One region of the Kitasatospora sp. NPDC086791 genome, then DNA from elsewhere that is predicted to be linked to it. Evidence: riboswitches for the same ligand, from Rfam matches in the RefSeq annotation. Region 1 holds a riboswitch; each other region holds the start of a gene.
The links. Region 1 has a riboswitch for S-adenosylmethionine ahead of thrC (threonine synthase). Riboswitches for the same ligand answer to the same signal wherever they lie in the genome.
Positions count from the first base shown of each region.

Region 2: another riboswitch for S-adenosylmethionine. It lies ahead of AB0Q99_RS09415 (aminotransferase class V-fold PLP-dependent enzyme); the one in region 1 lies ahead of thrC (threonine synthase).
Region 3: another riboswitch for S-adenosylmethionine. It lies ahead of AB0Q99_RS01490 (IclR family transcriptional regulator); the one in region 1 lies ahead of thrC (threonine synthase).

Region 1 is NZ_JBFBOC010000027.1:71,452-76,956, reverse strand. Features, by position in the region: gene groL (chaperonin GroEL) at 1-416, opposite strand, end outside; gene AB0Q99_RS27285 (cold-shock protein) at 805-1,008, opposite strand; gene AB0Q99_RS27280 (MoaD/ThiS family protein) at 1,563-1,841, opposite strand; gene thrC (threonine synthase) at 1,913-3,220, opposite strand; SAM riboswitch class I at 3,237-3,371, opposite strand; gene AB0Q99_RS27270 (glucosyl-3-phosphoglycerate synthase) at 3,519-4,523, shown strand; gene AB0Q99_RS27265 (trehalose-6-phosphate synthase) at 4,562-5,505, shown strand, end outside.
Region 2 is NZ_JBFBOC010000004.1:99,089-104,593, forward strand. Features, by position in the region: gene AB0Q99_RS09400 (heme-copper oxidase subunit III) at 20-640, opposite strand; gene AB0Q99_RS09405 (hypothetical protein) at 1,037-1,462, shown strand; gene trpD (anthranilate phosphoribosyltransferase) at 1,585-2,661, shown strand; SAM riboswitch class IV at 2,805-2,923, shown strand; gene AB0Q99_RS09415 (aminotransferase class V-fold PLP-dependent enzyme) at 2,975-4,366, shown strand; gene AB0Q99_RS09420 (Lrp/AsnC ligand binding domain-containing protein) at 4,380-4,661, opposite strand; gene AB0Q99_RS09425 (rhomboid family intramembrane serine protease) at 4,703-5,485, opposite strand.
Region 3 is NZ_JBFBOC010000001.1:389,018-394,522, forward strand. Features, by position in the region: gene AB0Q99_RS01480 (helix-turn-helix domain-containing protein) at 1-322, opposite strand, end outside; gene AB0Q99_RS01485 (threonine/serine exporter family protein) at 739-1,992, shown strand; gene AB0Q99_RS01490 (IclR family transcriptional regulator) at 2,043-2,756, opposite strand; SAM riboswitch class I at 2,957-3,099, opposite strand; gene AB0Q99_RS01495 (PaaX family transcriptional regulator C-terminal domain-containing protein) at 3,288-4,127, shown strand; gene AB0Q99_RS01500 (aldo/keto reductase) at 4,180-5,163, opposite strand; gene AB0Q99_RS01505 (metalloregulator ArsR/SmtB family transcription factor) at 5,288-5,505, shown strand, end outside.

The sequences.
Region 1 (5,505 bases):
GTCTCCACGTCCTTGGCCTGGGCCAGCAGCTGGTCGGAGACGGCGGCGACGGCCTTCTCGATGCCGCGCTTCAGGGCCATCGGGTTGGCGCCGGCGGCGACGTTGCGCAGACCCTCGCGAACCAGGGCCTGGGCGAGCACGGTGGCGGTGGTGGTGCCGTCACCCGCGACGTCGTCCGTCTTCTTGGCGACCTCCTTGACGAGCTCCGCACCGATCTTCTCGTACGGGTCCTCGAGCTCGATCTCCTTGGCGATGGAGACACCGTCGTTGGTGATCGTGGGGGCGCCCCACTTCTTCTCCAGCACGACGTTGCGACCCTTGGGGCCGAGCGTGACCTTCACTGCGTCGGCGAGCTGGTTCATGCCACGCTCAAGGCCGCGGCGAGCTTCCTCATCAAAGGCGATGATCTTGGCCATCAGAAGTGGTCCTCCGGGACACGGTCGACTGCTCGGACCAAGGGGTGCCCGCGACGGACGGCCCTGGTGTGCGGGGGTCCTTTCCCCTACCGCTCCCGGGGGCCTCACCGACCCGGTCCGCTGTCACTCTCACGCTGTGAGTGCTAACGCCAATGATTAGCACTCCGGGTGGTCGAGTGCAAGCCCAATCGCCAACCCGCGAGCCGCCGCTGAGCCCGCACGGGAGCACCGGCGAGCCCGTCCGGGAACGCCGGCGAGCCCGTTCGAGAACCCCGACGGGCCCGTCCGGGAACGCCGACGGGCCCGCACGACGCGTGTCGTGCGGGCCCGTCGAGAAGCGAGCGGTCACCAGCCGTGGGCCGCGCCGAGCTCCTGGAGTCGGAAGGGGTCAGACCGCCGCGCGAACCATGTCCGCCTGCGGGCCCTTCTGTCCCTGGGAAATCTCGAACTCGACCCGCTGGCCCTCCTCGAGGGTGCGGTAGCCGTCCATCTGGATCGCGCTGTAGTGGACGAAGACGTCCGCACCACCGTCGACCGCGATGAAGCCGTAGCCCTTCTCCGCGTTGAACCACTTGACGGTGCCCTGAGCCATTCCGAACTCCCCTAGTGCTGTGCTGGCCCTTCACGTGCCCGCAGGTCGCGGGCCCGGGTTGGTTTGAAGGCCGGCCCGGGGAACCCCCCCTGGGCGCAGCCGTGCACGCCGCAACCCTCCGCGCGGGACGCCGGACGGCTTCCGGTGAGCGGGTGATTGCGTCGACCGCCGCTGAATGTATCCGGACCGAAGCCCTCTGCAACAGGGTCAGCCGCCGTCAATTCCGCCGCCCGATCAAGGGACAGGACGGGCCGAATCGGGAAGATATCGGCATTTCACGCCGGGCATAGCGGACGAATTACCCAAATCCCCGAGGTAATTCTGACATCGGCCTGACATGTTTCACGGGCCGGTCTCACCGGCCGGACGCGCCCCGGCAGAACGGCGCGGGCGGTCGAGAGGGAACCCCTGTTCCCAACCGAGCGACACTCTACTCCGACTCGACCCGGAAATATTCCAGCCGGAATGCAACCGGCCGCCCGCGCATACGGAGAACGGAATTCCGTACGGACGGGCGGCCGAATGGCGGGGCGAGCAACCGAATGGCGGGCGGATCAGCAGCCGCCGGCCACCGCCGGGATGATCGAGACGCCGGCGCCGTCCTTGATCTCGGTCGCCAGGCCGTCGGCGAAGCGCACGTCGTCGTCGTTCACGTAGACGTTGACGAAGCGGCGCAGCTTGCCGGTGTCGTCCAGCAGGCGGGCGGCGATGCCCGCGTGGTTCTTCTCCAGGTCGGCGATGACCTCGGCCAGGGTGGCGCCCTCGGCGGTCACCTCGGCGGCGCCGCCGGTGTAGGTGCGCAGGATGGTGGGGATGCGGACGTTGGCGCTCATGGCTCTCCTTGCGGGGTCGGGCCTTGCGGGGTGGGGCCCTTGCGGTGCGGGCCGTGCGGGGCGGGGGAGGTTCAGGCGGACACGAGGCCGGCGGCGCGGAACGAGTCCAGCGTCGGGCGGATGACGGCGGTCATCCCGGCGTCGGAGACGGCGTCCAGGGTCTTCAGGCCGTCGCCGGTGTTGATCGCGACGGTCTCCTTGGCCGGATCCAGCTGCCCGGTCTCGACCAGCTTCTTCAGCACGCCGACGGTCACCCCGCCCGCGGTCTCGGCGAAGATGCCCTCGGTCCGCGCCAGCAGCCGGATCGCCGCCACCACCTCGGCGTCCGTGACGTCCTCCACCGCGCCGCCGGTGCGGCGGGCGATGTCCAGCACGTACGGGCCGTCGGCCGGGTTGCCGATCGCCAGCGACTTGGCGATGGTGTCCGGCTTGACCGGCCGGATCACGTCCCGGCCGGCCTTGAAGGCGGCCGACACCGGCGAGCAGCCCTCGGCCTGGGCGCCGAAGATCCGGTACGGCCGGTCCTCGACCAGGCCCAGCTTGATCAGCTCCTGCAGCCCCTTGTCGATCTTCGTCAGCTGCGAGCCCGAGGCGATCGGGATCACGATCTGCTCCGGCAGCCGCCAGCCGAGCTGCTCGCAGATCTCGTACGCCAGCGTCTTGGAACCCTCGCCGTAGTACGGCCGCAGGTTGACGTTGACGAAGCCCCAGCCCTCGCCGGCCGGGTCGCCGATCAGCTCCGAGCAGAAGCGGTTCACGTCGTCGTAGTTGCCCTCGATGCCGATCAGCTCGCCGCCGTACACCCCGGCCATGACGACCTTGCCCTGCTCCAGGTCGTGCGGGATGAACACGCAGGACCGGAACCCGGCCCGGGCGGCCGCCGCGCCCACCGCGCCGGCCAGGTTGCCGGTGGAGGAGCAGGACAGCGTCGTGTAGCCGAACGCCCGCGCCGCCTCGATGGCGCAGGCCACCACGCGGTCCTTGAACGAGTGCGTCGGGTTCCCGGAGTCGTCCTTGACGTGCAGCTGGGCGGTGAAACCGAGCTCCCGGCCCAGGTTGTCCGCCTTCACCAGCGGGGTCCAGCCCGGGTTCAGGTTGGGCTTGGACGCCACGTCGGCCGGCACCGGCAGCAGCGGCGCGTAGCGCCAGATGGACGTCGGACCGGCCTCGATCCGCTTGCGCAGCTCCTCGGCGCCCTCGCTGCCGAACTCGTAGGCGATCTCCAACGGGCCGAAGCACTCCAGGCAGGCGAAGCTCGGGCCGAGCGGGAAGCGGGTGCCGCACTCGCGACAGGACAGCGCGGCGGCGGGGCCGAGGTCGACGGGTCGGGGTCCCCCCGGCCGAAGGCTGGGGGAAGGTGCGGCGGTGTCGATAGCCATGATGGCGAGGCCTCTCTCCTCATCTTCCCTGCGGCGCGGTCGCGCCACAGGCCGGAATTGGCACCTGTCCCGCCGGGGCCTGTCGAGACAGCCGCGCGAGAAGGTTGCCGGGACGTCAACGGGCCGTTCCCTCAGTCCCTCTGGATGAGCTTGTGAAATTGTGGTGGTGCTCAACGGCGACCCCGGCGTGCAAAGGTCCGACCGCTGTACGAAGACTGTATCCGAAGGCGTCAACCCTGAACGGGACCGTCCGCCACGCGAGATGACCCGTCCCACCCGACCCGCCGAGGAGACTTCCGTGCCCGCCGAACCGACTCCCGCGCTCCTCCCGCAGGCGGCGTCCTGGCTGCGCCGCCGCTCCTGGAGCGCGGCCGACCGGCCGGTCGACACCCTCCTCGCGGCCAAGGAGCGCACCGGGCGCACGGTCAGCGTGGTCCTCCCCGCCCTGGACGAGGAGGCCACCGTCGGCGACATCGTCCGCACCGTCCGCCGCGAGCTGATGGAACGCCTCCCGCTCGTCGACGAGCTCGTCGTGGTCGACTCCGGCTCCACCGACGCCACCGCCGCCGTCGCCGCCGAGGCCGGCGCCCGGGTGGAGCACCGGGACGCCATCCTGCCCCGGCTGCCCGCCGCCCCCGGCAAGGGCGAGGTGCTCTGGCGGTCCCTGCTGGTCACCCACGGCGACATCGTCTGCTTCGTGGACGCCGACCTGCGCGAGTTCGACCCGGCCTTCGTCTCCGGCATCGTCGGCCCGCTGCTGACCGACGAGTCCATCCACCTGGTCAAGGCGATGTACGACCGCCCGCTGGAGACGGAGTCCGGCGCGGTCGTCCCGGCCGGCGGCGGCCGGGTCACCGAACTCGTCGCCCGCCCCCTGCTCAACCTGCACTGGCCGGAACTCGCCGGTTTCGTCCAGCCCCTCGGCGGCGAGTACGCGGCCCGCCGCTCGCTACTCGAACGGCTGCCCTTCCCCACCGGCTACGGCGTCGAACTCGGCCTGCTGGTGGACGCGTTGGAGCTGGCCGGCCTGGACGCCCTGGCCCAGGTGGACGTCGGCGTCCGGCACCACCGCCACCAGGACGGCCAGGCCCTGGGCCGGATGGCCGCCACCATCTACCGCACCGCCCTCGAACGCCTGGACCGCGCCCACCGGCTCAAGGCCTCCGCCGACCTGGTCCACCCGCAGCTCACCCAGTTCACCCGCGACCCGGAGAGCCGCGCCTTCACGGCGTACACCCACCCGATCACCGCCCTGGAACGCCCCCCGATGCACACCGTCCCCGAATACGCCACCCGGCATTGAGGGGTTTGCCGCGCCGGACCCCCGGCAACATCCCACCCATGGGCGATCTCACGACCGAACGTTCGAGTGCGACCGGCACCGCCCCCGTCCTGGTGGCCTCCAACCGGGGACCGGTGTCCTTCAGCACCGCCGACGACGGCACGCTGACCCTGCGGCGCGGCGGCGGGGGCCTGGTCTCCGGACTCTCCGCCATCGACGACCCGAACGCCGTCTGGGTCTGCGCCGCGCTCGGCGACGCGGACCGCAGAGCCGCCGCGCAGGCCCCCGCCGGCCGCCTCGACCTGGCCGGGCACGACGTCGGCGGGCAGGCCGTCCGGATGCTGGACATCGATCCGGAGACCTTCGCCCGGGCCTACAACGGCGTCGCCAACTCCACCCTCTGGTTCATCCACCACCTGCTGTACGCGACCCCCACCGCTCCCGCCTTCGACGCCGGCTTCCGCACCGAATGGGCCGCCTACCGGGCCTACAACGCGGCCTTCGCCGAGGCCCTGGCCGCCGAGGCCGCCCCGGGCGCCGCGGTGCTCGTCCAGGACTACCACCTGTCCCTCGCCCCGGCCCTGCTCCGCGCCGCCCGCCCCGACCTGCGGATCGGCCACTTCTCGCACACCCCGTGGGCCCCGCCCGAGTACTACCGGCTGCTGCCCGACGACGTCGCCCGGGCCGTCCTGACCGGCATCCTGGGCGCCGACCGGGCCGGCTTCCTCACCGAACGCTGGGCCCGCGCCTTCGCCGCCTGCTGCGCGGACCTGCTCGGCGCCGCCGTCGACCACGAGGCGCTCACCGTCACCTTCGACGGCCGCACCACCCGGCTCGGCGTGCACGCCCTCGGCGCCGACGCCGACTTCCTGCGCGAACGCTCCCGCCGGCCCGACGTGGACGAGCGCCTCGCCGCCCTGCGCGCGGCGGTCGGCGGCCGCCGCACCATCGTCCGGGTCGACCGCACCGAGCTCAGCAAGAACATCGTCCGCGGCCTCCAGGC
Region 2 (5,505 bases), on a different contig from region 1:
CAGCGACCTGATCAGCTGGTTACTTGATCAGGTAGATGGTCGCGAACAGGCCGATCCACACGACGTCGACGAAGTGCCAGTAGTACGACACGACGATCGCGGCGGTGGCCTGCTCGTGCGTGAAGCGCTTGGCTGCGTACGTCCGTCCCAGGACCAGCAGGAAGGCGATCAGACCACCCGTCACGTGCAGGCCGTGGAAGCCGGTGGTCAGGTAGAACACCGTGCCGTACGGGTCGGAGGACAGCGACAGGCCGTCCTTCTTGACCAGCTCGGTGTACTCGTAGACCTGGCCGCCGATGAAGACCGCGCCCATCATGAACGTGATGATGAACCACATGCGGAGCTTCTTCACGTCACCGCGTTCGGCGGCGAACACGCCGAGCTGGCAGGTGAGCGAGGAGAGCACCAGGACGGTGGTGTTGACCGAGGAGAACGGCACGTTGAGGGCGTGGGCCTTCTCGGTCCAGAACTCGGCTCCCTTGACGGAGCGGAGCGTGAAGTACATCGCGAAGAGGGCCGCGAAGAACATCAACTCGGAACTGAGCCAGACGATCGTTCCGACGCTGACCATGTTCGGCCGGTTGACCGATCCGTGCGCGTGCCCGGTTTCTACTGCTGTTGCTGTCGCCACGACGGACATTATGTCGGTCCCTTATTCCGTCTTCACGCCGGGGGGTGTCCCTCGGAGTGTCCGGTGCGTGCGGTATGCCCGCTTGGGGGGCGGCGGGGTGCCCGGACGGGGGCTGAGCAGCGGCGTGTCCCTTTTCTGACGGTTCCTCGGAGCGGCCCGCGACCCCGTTGCCCGGCGCGTCGCTGCACGGTCGGAGCAGCCGCGGGAGGTAGGGGGGAACGGCCCGGGTCGGCCGTACGGGTGGACCGGGCGGTCCAGGGTGACGGGACGTCCTCCAGGCGGGTGAGTCCAGGGCGCGGCGGCTTGAGGGGGAACGTGCGCGAGGGGCACTCGGCGGAGGGTGATCGGGAGTAGCATCCGGATCAGGCGAACGTGGTCCGGATCACACTTGAGGGAGCAGGGCCCATGGCGTACACGACCGATGAGACGCTCACCGTTCTCGTCTACAGCGACGACCGCAACACCCGCGAACAGGTGCTGACGGCGCTCGGCCGCCGGCCCGCCGAGGATCTTCCGCAGCTGTCCTACCTGGAGTGCGCGACCACCCCCGCGGTGCTCAAGGCGCTGGAGAAGGGCGGCGTGGACCTCTGCGTGCTGGACGGCGAGGCCGTCCCGGCCGGCGGGCTGGGGCTCGGGCGGCAGCTGAAGGACGAGATCTACGGCTGCCCGCCGGTGCTGGTGCTGATCGGCCGGCCGCAGGACTCCTGGCTCGCCGCCTGGAGCCGGGCCGACGCCGCGATCTCCCACCCGGTGGACCCGGTGGCGCTGGCCGAGGCGGTCGCCACCCTGCTGCGGGCGCGGCTGGCGAAGCGGGCTCCGGCCGCCCGCTGAGCGGTGCCGTCTCAGAAGGAGAGAAGAGGGGACCACGGGCACCCCGCCGCTCGATAGGCTGGCTCCATCCGTACGGACGCCCCCCGGAGCCGCGGGGGAACCGACAACAGCTGGAGTCAGCCATGGTGAACGTGAACCCTGCGAACGGCGGTAGCGACCCCGCGCAGGTGGTCCGCTCCTGGCCGGACCTCCTGTCGGCGCTGTTGAAGGGGGAGGACCTCGACCGCTCGTCCACCGCGTGGGCGATGGACCGGATCATGAGCGGCGAGGCGTCCCCCGCCCAGGTGGCCGGCTTCATGATCGCGCTGCGGGCCAAGGGCGAGACGGTCGACGAGATCAGCGGTCTGGTGGACGCGATGTACGCGCACGCCGAACCGCTGCACGTCCCCGGCCCGGCGGTGGACATCGTCGGCACCGGCGGGGACCGGGCGAAGACCGTCAACATCTCCACGATGTCGGCGATCGTCGCGGCGGCGGCCGGTGCCAGGGTGGTCAAGCACGGCAACCGGGCCGCCTCCTCGTCCAGCGGGTCCTCGGACGTGCTGGAGAAGCTCGGCGTGGCGCTGGACCTGTCCGCCCGGCGGGTCGCCGAGGTGGTCGAGGAGGTCGGGCTCACCTTCTGCTTCGCGGCGAAGTTCCACCCCTCGATGCGGCACGCCGCCACCGCCCGGCGCGACCTCGGGGTGCCGACCGCCTTCAACATCCTCGGCCCGCTGACCAACCCGGCCAAGGTCACCTCGCACGCCATCGGCTGTTTCGACACCCGGCTGGCCGGGCTGATCGCCGGGGTGCTCGCCCGGCGCGGTTCGACCGCCCTGGTCTTCCGCGGTGACGACGGACTGGACGAACTGACCATCACCACCACCTCGCGGGTGTGGGTGGTGCGCGACGGGGTGGTCACCGAGACCTCCTTCGACCCGCGCGAGGTCGGCATCGAGCTGGTCGGCATCGAGGCGCTGCGCGGCGGGGACCCGGCGTACAACGCCGAGGTCGCGCGCCGGATGCTGGCCGGGGAGCGCGGGCCGGTGCGGGACGCCGTCCTGCTGAACACGGCGGCGGCGCTGGTCGCGCTCGACCTGGGCGACGCGCCGCTGACGGAGCAGCTCGCGGCGGGCATGGTCCGGGCGGCGGAGGCGATCGACTCGGGCGCGGCGGAGGAGCTGCTGCGGCGCTGGTCGGAGGCCACCAGCCGGAGCTGAAGCGGTAGTCGGGAGCCCGTGCCGGTACGCCGGCGCGGGCTCCCCGGCGTTCCGGCGGTGGGCGGGTGAGGCGGCGGGAGCGGTGTCCGGATCGTGGATGCCCGTTTGACCACCCCGCCGGACGCGACCTAGAGTCGACGGCAGGTCATGAGTGACAGCGTCAAGCCCCAGCTTGCTGTCCGGCAACCCTCCGTCCGTGGCGGGGTGCCCTGGGTGAGGACCGGGTCGTCACGGCAAACCGTCCGTGCGGCAAGCGCGGACGCCCGACGAGCAGCACTCCGGGGGTCCCCATACCCCGAAGGAGTGCATCCTCATGTCCCTCGCCACCGACATCTGCGCCCCCCTCGCCGTGCTGGGCGCCGACGTCCAGGTCCCGCTCGCCAGTGGTGAGAAGGTCGGCTACGCGGCGCTCGACTACGCGGCCAGCGCGCCGGCGCTGCAGCGGGTCTGGGACGACGTCGCCGCCTACGCGCCGTACTACGGCAGCGTGCACCGCGGGGCCGGCTACCTCTCGCAGCTGTCCACCGACCTCTTCGAGCAGAGCCGCCGTACCGTCGCCGACTTCCTCGACCTGCGCGAGGGCGACCAGGTGGTCTTCACCCGGGCCACCACCGACTCGCTCAACCTGCTGGCCGCCGCCGTTCCGGCCGGGACCCGGGTGTTCGCCTTCGAGACCGAGCACCACGCCTCGCTGCTGCCCTGGGCGCACGCCGGACTGGGCGTCACCTACCTGCGCGCGCCGCGCTCGTGGGCCGAGGCGGTCGCCGCGCTGGACGCCGCGCTCGCCGAGGCGCCCGAGGGCCCGAAGCTGCTCTGCGTCACCGGCGCCTCCAACGTGACCGGCGAGCTGTGGCCGGTCGCCGAGCTGACCCGGACCGCGCACCGGCACGGCGCGCGGGTCGTGCTGGACGCCGCCCAGCTGGCTCCGCACCACCGGGTCTCGGTGCGCGAGCTGGACGTCGACTGGATCGCCTTCTCCGGCCACAAGATCTACGCGCCGTTCGGCGCGGGGGTGCTGGCCGGCCGGGCGGACTGGCTGGACGCGGCCGAGCCGTACCTGGCCGGCGGCGGCGCGACCCGGACGGTGGCCCGGGAGACGGACGGCTCGGTGGCCGTGCAGTGGCACACTGGCCCGGCCCGGCACGAGGCCGGTTCGCCGAACGTCATCGGCGCCTACGCGATCGCCTCGGCCTGCCGGGCGCTGAGCGAGGCCGGCTTCGACGCGCTGGAGGCCCGGGAGCGGCAGCTGGTCGACCGGCTGACGGCGGGACTGGCGGAGATTCCGCAGGTCAAGGTGCTGAACTTGTTCGGCGCCGACTCGGCGCGGGTCGGCGTGCTGTCCTTCGTGGTCCGGGGCTGGAACAGCTCGCACTTCTCGGCCGCGCTGTCCGCCGAGTACGGCATCGGGGTGCGCGACGGTCTGTTCTGCGCGCACCCGCTGGTGCGCACCTTGCTGGGCGACGAGTCGGGCGTCGCGCCCAGTCCGGTCTCGGAGTGCGGTGCGCCGGAGCCCTCGCTGCCGGGTGAGCGCAGCCTGAACGCGATCCGGGTCAGCTTCGGCGCCGGGACGCCGGACGAGCACGTCGAGCGCCTCCTGACCGCCGTCCGCGAGCTGGTCACGGACGGCGCGGCCTGGAACTACCGCAACGAGGGCGGGCGTTGCGTCGCGACGGTGCAGGTCGACCGGGGCCGCCGGGAGGGCTGAGCCGGCCGCCCCGCTACTCGTCCAGGCCGAGGGCGAAGGCCGCCTCCAGGTCGTGCTGGGAGTAGGTGCGGAAGGCGATCTGGGTCTCGGTGTGCGCCACGCCCGGGACCTTGTTGAGCCGGCCCGGGATGACCTCGGCCAGGTCGTCGTGACGGCGCACCCGGACCATCGCCACCAGGTCGTACCCGCCGGTCACCGAGTAGACCTCGCTGACGCCCTCGATCGAGGCGATGGCCTCGGCGATCTCCGGGATGCGGTCGACACTGGTCTTGATCAGGACGATGGCGGTGATCACTGTTCGGGCTCCTTTGTGGGGTGGCGCCAGCGTATCGGGCGTCAGCCCGGTCGTCGCGGGGGGTGGCGGACCACGGTGCAGGCGTAGAGGAACCCGGCCGAGAAGCCGATCACGTGGACCAGGTAGGCCACCCCCGGGCCCGCCGAGTGCACCGACCACCACTGCAGGGCGAACCAGAGGCCGAGCACCAGCCAGGCCGGGAAGCGCAGCGGCAGGAAGAACAGCAGCGGGACGAGGGTGGTCACCCGGGCGCGCGGGTGGAAGCGCAGGTAGGCGCCCAGGACGGCGGAGATCGCGCCGGAGGCTCCGATGAGGACCCGGGTGGAGTCCGGCGAGTGCGCCTCGGCGAGCGCGAAGCCGTACGTGGCCAGGCTGCCGGCGGCCAGGTAGAAGAGGGCGTGGCGGGCCCGACCCAGTCGCCGTTCGACGGTGGGGCCGAAGACGTGCAGGAAGAGCAGGTTGCCCAGCAGGTGGAGCCAGCCGGCGTGCAGGAAGAGGCCCGTGAGGGCGGACAGCGCCGGGTGCTTGCCCGGGGTCGGGGCGGCGGGGCAGCCGGGGACCGGGTCGGGGGCCTCGGCCAGCTGTGCGGCGGTCAGCGGCCGTCCGGTCAGCAGTTCGGCGGGGACGGCGCCCCAGCGCTGCTCGTACCGCTGCTCCGCGCAGACCCGGTCCTGGCCGGTGCCGTACAGCGGATTGAGACCGGCGGCCGGGCCGAGCAGGAAGACCAGGGTGTTGACCGCGATCAGGGCGTAGGTGACCGCCGGGGCGGCCGCCTCCGGCCGGTCGCCCCGCGCGGCGGTGTGGTCGGGGGCCGCGAGCGCCATGCGGCCAAGCATCCCTCCGG
Region 3 (5,505 bases), on a different contig from region 1:
CCCGGCCGACGATCGCCCCGCGCGCCACCGGCGGGGCGGCCGGGGCCGGCACCGCCGCCGGCTCGTCGGCGAGCGGGTGCCGGCGGGCGGCCTCCTCGAACTCCGTCCGGTTGCGGCCCTCCAGCCGCAGCGCGTCCGCCAGCAGCCGGACGGTCTCGTTGCGGGGCCGGCGCACCCGGCCGCTCTCCATGTCCCGGATCGCCCGCACGCTCAGGGTCGCGTGATCGGCGAGGCACTGCTGGGTCAGCCCGATCCGCTCGCGCCGTACCCGCAGCTGCTCGCCGAAGCCCGCCGCCGCTCGCACCGACTGCCCGCTGTCCATGCCTCGCCTGCCCTTCCGTGGTTCGGACACTCACGGGAGCTCCGATCCGGCGGCATCAGCACTGGGCACCCGCGCGGCCCGTGGTCCGGCCGTACTGGTACCGGTGGTCAGGCTGTGGCCTCCGAACCGGTTCCCTCCGGTTCCCGATGCTCCAGGCTCGCCGTCTACGCCCGATCAACGGCCGATCACCGGCCCCACCCGCGACCTTCACGCAGGCCTCACATCACGTTCGGCACCCCGGCCGGGAGCCCCGACGACAACACCCACGACGGCCTCACCGGCGCGCCGAGCCATCCCGGACCGGCCTCGAACACCCGGGGCAGCGGCCCCGCCGGAAGCAAAGGCCCCGCCGAGCCCGAACCGAACAGACCGGGGCAGAGAAGGACCGAAACGGTCGGGATGGGACGATACCTGCCATGCCTAGCAAGTCTCCCTCGGTCCGGGGCCCCGGCACCCCGCCCGACCCGCTCTGCCGCCTGCTGCTCGACCTGGGGGAGGCCCTGCTGGGCGGTGGTCTGCCCGTCCACGAGGTCGAGGAGGAACTGCGCGGACTGGGAAAGGCGTCGGGGGCGCCGGAGGTCCGGGTCGCGGCCCTGACCAACGGGCTGTTCGTCGCCCTGGGCCCGGACGAGGGCACCCGCTTCCAGCCGGTGGGCACCGCGCTGCGGTTCGAACAGACGGCGGACGTCCTGCACCTGGTGCACCGGCTGCGCGCCGGTGAGCTCGACGGGCCGCGGGCGCTGGCCGAACTGGACGGGATCCGGCGGGCGCCGGCCCGCTGGCCCACCTGGGTGGCGGACCTCGGGGCACTGCCGGTCGGGGTGGGGGTCTGCCTCTTCCTGCAGCCGGTGGCGGCGAACGTGCTGGTGGCCGGGCTCGGCTCGCTGATCGTGGTGGGGCTGACCGCGCTCGCCCGGCGCCTGCCGTACCTGCGACCGCTGCTGCCCGTCACCGCCGGGTTCCTGGTCGCGCTGCTGGTCCTGTCGCTCGCCCGGGCCGCCGTGCTGGACGGGCCGCTGCGGACGATCGTGGCCACCCTGGCGATCCTGCTGCCGGGCGGACTGCTGGTCACCGGGCTGTCGGAGATCGCCGCGGGCGCGGCCAGCGCGGGTACGGCCCGGCTGGTGTCCGGCGCGGTGCAGCTGGCGCTGTTCCTCGCGGGGGTGGCCGCGGCCGCGACGGCGACCGGCATGCCGGCCACGGCACTGGCCAACGTGCAGGTCGCGAAGCCGAGCTGGTGGGTGATCGGGCTGGGGCTGGCGATCGCGGTGGCCGGGGTGGTGGTCAACGTCCACACCCCGCCCGCGGCCGTCCCGTGGATCGTCGCGGTGATCGCGGTGAGCGTGACCGTCCAGGTGGCGGTGGGGATGGCGCACGGCGCCGCGATCGGCGGCCTGGCCGGGGCGGTCTCCGCCGCGGTCGCGGCCACCCTGGTGCACTGGCTGCCGGGCGGTCGGCTCTGGCAGGTGCTCTACCTCCCGGCGTTCTGGATCGTGGTGCCGGGCTCCTTCGGCCTGTTGAACACCGCGCAGATCGAGGTCGGGAACGGGGCGCAATCCGTGCTGGCGGCCGTGTCGGCGGTGTTCGGGGTGTCGATCGGCACCCTGATCGGCTCGGTGATCAGCCGGATCCCCCGCCCCTCCCTCGTCGTCCCGCAGCTCCGGGCCTGAGCGGCGGGGCGGAGACGGAAGGGACGGGGAGAGGCGGGGAGGCCCGGCGGTCAGGGGTGGCGCAGGGCCTCGGTGAGGCGGTCGGCCGCCTCGACCACCGCCCGGGAGAGCTGCGCGCCGGGGTGGCGGGTCAGCCGTTCGATCGGGCCGGAGACGGAGACGGCGGCCACCACCCGGTTCGACGGGCCGCGGACCGGCGCGGAGACGGAGGCGACGCCGAGTTCGCGCTCGCCGATGGACTGCGCCCAGCCGCGGCGCCGCACGCCGCTGAGGGCGGTGGCGGTGAACCGGGCACCCTGCAGGCCGCGGTGGAGCCGCTCGGGCTCCTCCCAGGCGAGCAGGACCTGGGCGGCCGAGCCGACCTTCATCGGGAAGGTGATGCCCACCGGCACGGTGTCGCGCAGGCCGGACAGCCGCTCGGCGGCGGCCACGCAGATCCGGACCTCGCCCTGCCGGCGGTAGAGCTGGGCGCTCTCGCCGGTGACGTCGCGCAGGTGGGTCAGGACGGAGCCGGCGGCGGCCAGCAGCCGGTCCTCCCCCGCGGCCGCCGACAGCTCGGAGAGCCGGGGGCCGAGGACGAACCGGCCCTGCAGGTCCCTGGTGACCAGGCGGTGGTGTTCGAGTGCGACGGCCAGCCGGTGGGCGGTGGGCCGCGCCAGCCCGGTGGCCGCGACCAGCCCGGCGAGGGTGGCCGGACCGGCCTCCAAGGTGCCGAGGATCGAGGTGACCTTGTCGAGCACGCCGACGCCGCTCGTGTTCTGCATGGGAATGGGTACTCCGTCTCGAATCCCGTGAGCGGCGGGTGGGCCGTGCTCACGGAGGCCCCGGGCGTGGAGCCGGGGGGTGGTCAGCGCGGACGGGCCGGAGAAGTCGGCCGATTGCCTGCGCCGGGCACGAGACGGGTACGCGAAAGGGCCGGGGCGGGAAGCGCCCGGGCGAAGGACAGCACAGAGAGCACCGTGTCTCCTCATCTTTCCCGCGCCACAGTGGCGACAGGCCGGAGTTGGCACTGATCCCGGGCGGCACGGCGCGTACTTCGGACGCCGGGTCGACCGGGGAGCTGCCGGGGCTTCGTAGGGCCGGTCCCTCCACCCCTCTGGATGATTCGCCAGGAACCATACAAGATTCCCCGGCCGCCCCGTCAATCCTCCCCCCGCCACACGCGGGCGGCAGCGGGCCCCTGGGCCGGGGACGCACCGCCCCCGCCGACGGCCCGGCACCCCGCCCACCCCCGTGTGGCACAGTGGCCGGACCACCCCCAGCCGGGGCCGTGCCGTCACGAACCGAGGACTCCCGTGCCCGACTACAAGCCCGCGCCGCGCACGGTGGTCGAGGCCTGCTTCGACCCCCGGGGCACCGCCTCGCTCGACTACGTCTACGACGTCGCCGCGGCGGCCGGCCTCGCGGACCAACCGGTCCGGCTGGCGGTCCGCCGGCTGGAGGCGGCGGGCGTGCTGCGCCAGGAGGGGCGGGGCCGCAAGGGCCGCCTCCGGCTGACCGACGCGGGCCGCCTCCGCACCGACACGGACGCCCGGTTCATCGCGCTCGCCTACGCGCAGGACGCCGGACTCGCCCCCTGGGACGGCCTCTGGCGCCTCTACACCTTCTCCGTCCCCGAACAGCGCCGGGCCGAACGCGACGCGCTCCGCACCGCGCTGACCCGGCTCGGCGGCGTCCCGCTCGCGCCCGGCACCTACGTCAGCCCGCACGACCTCCTGCCCGAACTCCTCGGCGAGACCGCGCAGTCGACGGTCGACACCTACCTGATCACGGCGGAGGCCACCCGGCTGACCGGCCCGGGCTTCGCCGACCCCGCCTCCATCGCGGAACGCCTCTGGCCAGCGGCCGACACCGTCGCGGCGTACGGCCCGCTCGCCGACGCCCTCGGCGCCGCCGACGCCCGCACCGCTGCTCACGAATCCACCGGACTCGTCGCCACCGCGCTGCGCCTGGCCGACGCGTTCGGCCACGCGCTGGAGCAGGACCCGCTGCTCCCACCGGAGTTGCGGCCCTCACCCTGGCCGCCCGCGCGGCTGCGGCACGCCTTCCAGGAGCGCTGGACCGCGATCCGCGCACAGGCGCCGGACCTCCTGCTCTTCCGCGCCTTCGACCCGCCCGCCGAGCCCCCGCGCTAGCAACGGGCTGACGGACGTCGGGAGTCGACCCCGGCCGACGCCCGCCACGCCGTCACCAGCGGTCGTGCACCTGCGGCCGGATCCGGCGGTCATACAGCTCCCGCACCGCCTCCAGGGTGGCCGGCGGCAGCGGCGCGAGCCCGGCGGCGGCCGCGTTGGCCCGCGCCTGCGCCACGTTGCGGGCGCCGGGGATCACCGTGGTCACCCCCGGCTGCTGGACGATCCAGCGCAGCGCCGTCTGGGCGGCGGTGGCGCCCTCCGGCGCGAGCGCGGCGAACTCCACCGCCGCCTCGACACCGGTCGCGAAGTCCACCCCGGAGAAGGTCTCGCCCTGGTCGAAGGCCTCGCCGTGGCGGTTGTAGCTGCGGTGGTCGTCCGGCGGGAAGACCGTTCGTTCGCTGTAGCGGCCCGAGAGCAGCCCCGAGGCCAGCGGCACCCGGGCCAGGATCCCCACCCCGGCCGCCTCGGCGGCGGGCAGCACCCGCTCCAGCGGCTTGAGCCGGAACGCGTTCAGGATGATCTGCACGCTCGCCACGCCCGGGCGCGCGATCGCGGTCAGCGCCTCCGCGCAGGTCTCCACGCTCACCCCGTACGCGGCGATCCGCTCCTCCGCGACCAGGGTGTCGAGGGCGTCGAAGACCTCGTCCGAGGAGTAGACCGGCGTCGGCGGGCAGTGCAGCTGCACCAGGTCGAGCCGCTCCACCCCCAGGTTGGCCCGCGAACGGTCCGCCCAGGCGCGGAAGTTGGCGAGGTGGTAGTGCTCGGGCCGCTGCTCGACCCGGCGCCCGAACTTGGTGGCGACGAACACCTCCGCGTCCGGGCGGTCCTTCCGGAAGCGGCCGATCAGCCGCTCGCTGCGCCCGTCGCCGTAGACGTCGGCGGTGTCGAAGAGCGTGACGCCGGCCTCCACCGAGGCCTCCAGCACGGCCAGGGCGTCCTCCTCCCGGACGTCCCCCCAGTCCGCGCCGAGCTGCCAGGTGCCGAGTCCGACGATCGAGACGGGCCGACCGGTGCGGCCGAGTACGCGCTGTTCCATGGGACGAGCCTCTCACGCCGGCCCCGCGACGGCCGGTCCGCGCCCCGGACACAGCGGGGACACGATCCGGACGACTCCCGGACTCAGGTGCGTACGTACGCACGGAACGCCCTACGATGGGCGGATGAGCACCGGCACCGATCTGGCAGATGCGCATCGCTCGCAGCAGCGGGCCGGGGAGCGCCTGGACGTCGCCGCGTCCGTGCTGACGCTGCTCGCCGACCGGACCCGGCTCGCCCTGCTGGAACGGCTCGGCCGGGGCGAGGCGGACGTCACCACGCTGACCGGGGCCACCGGCGCCGCCCGGCCGTCCGTCAGCCAGCACCTGGCCAAGCTCCGACT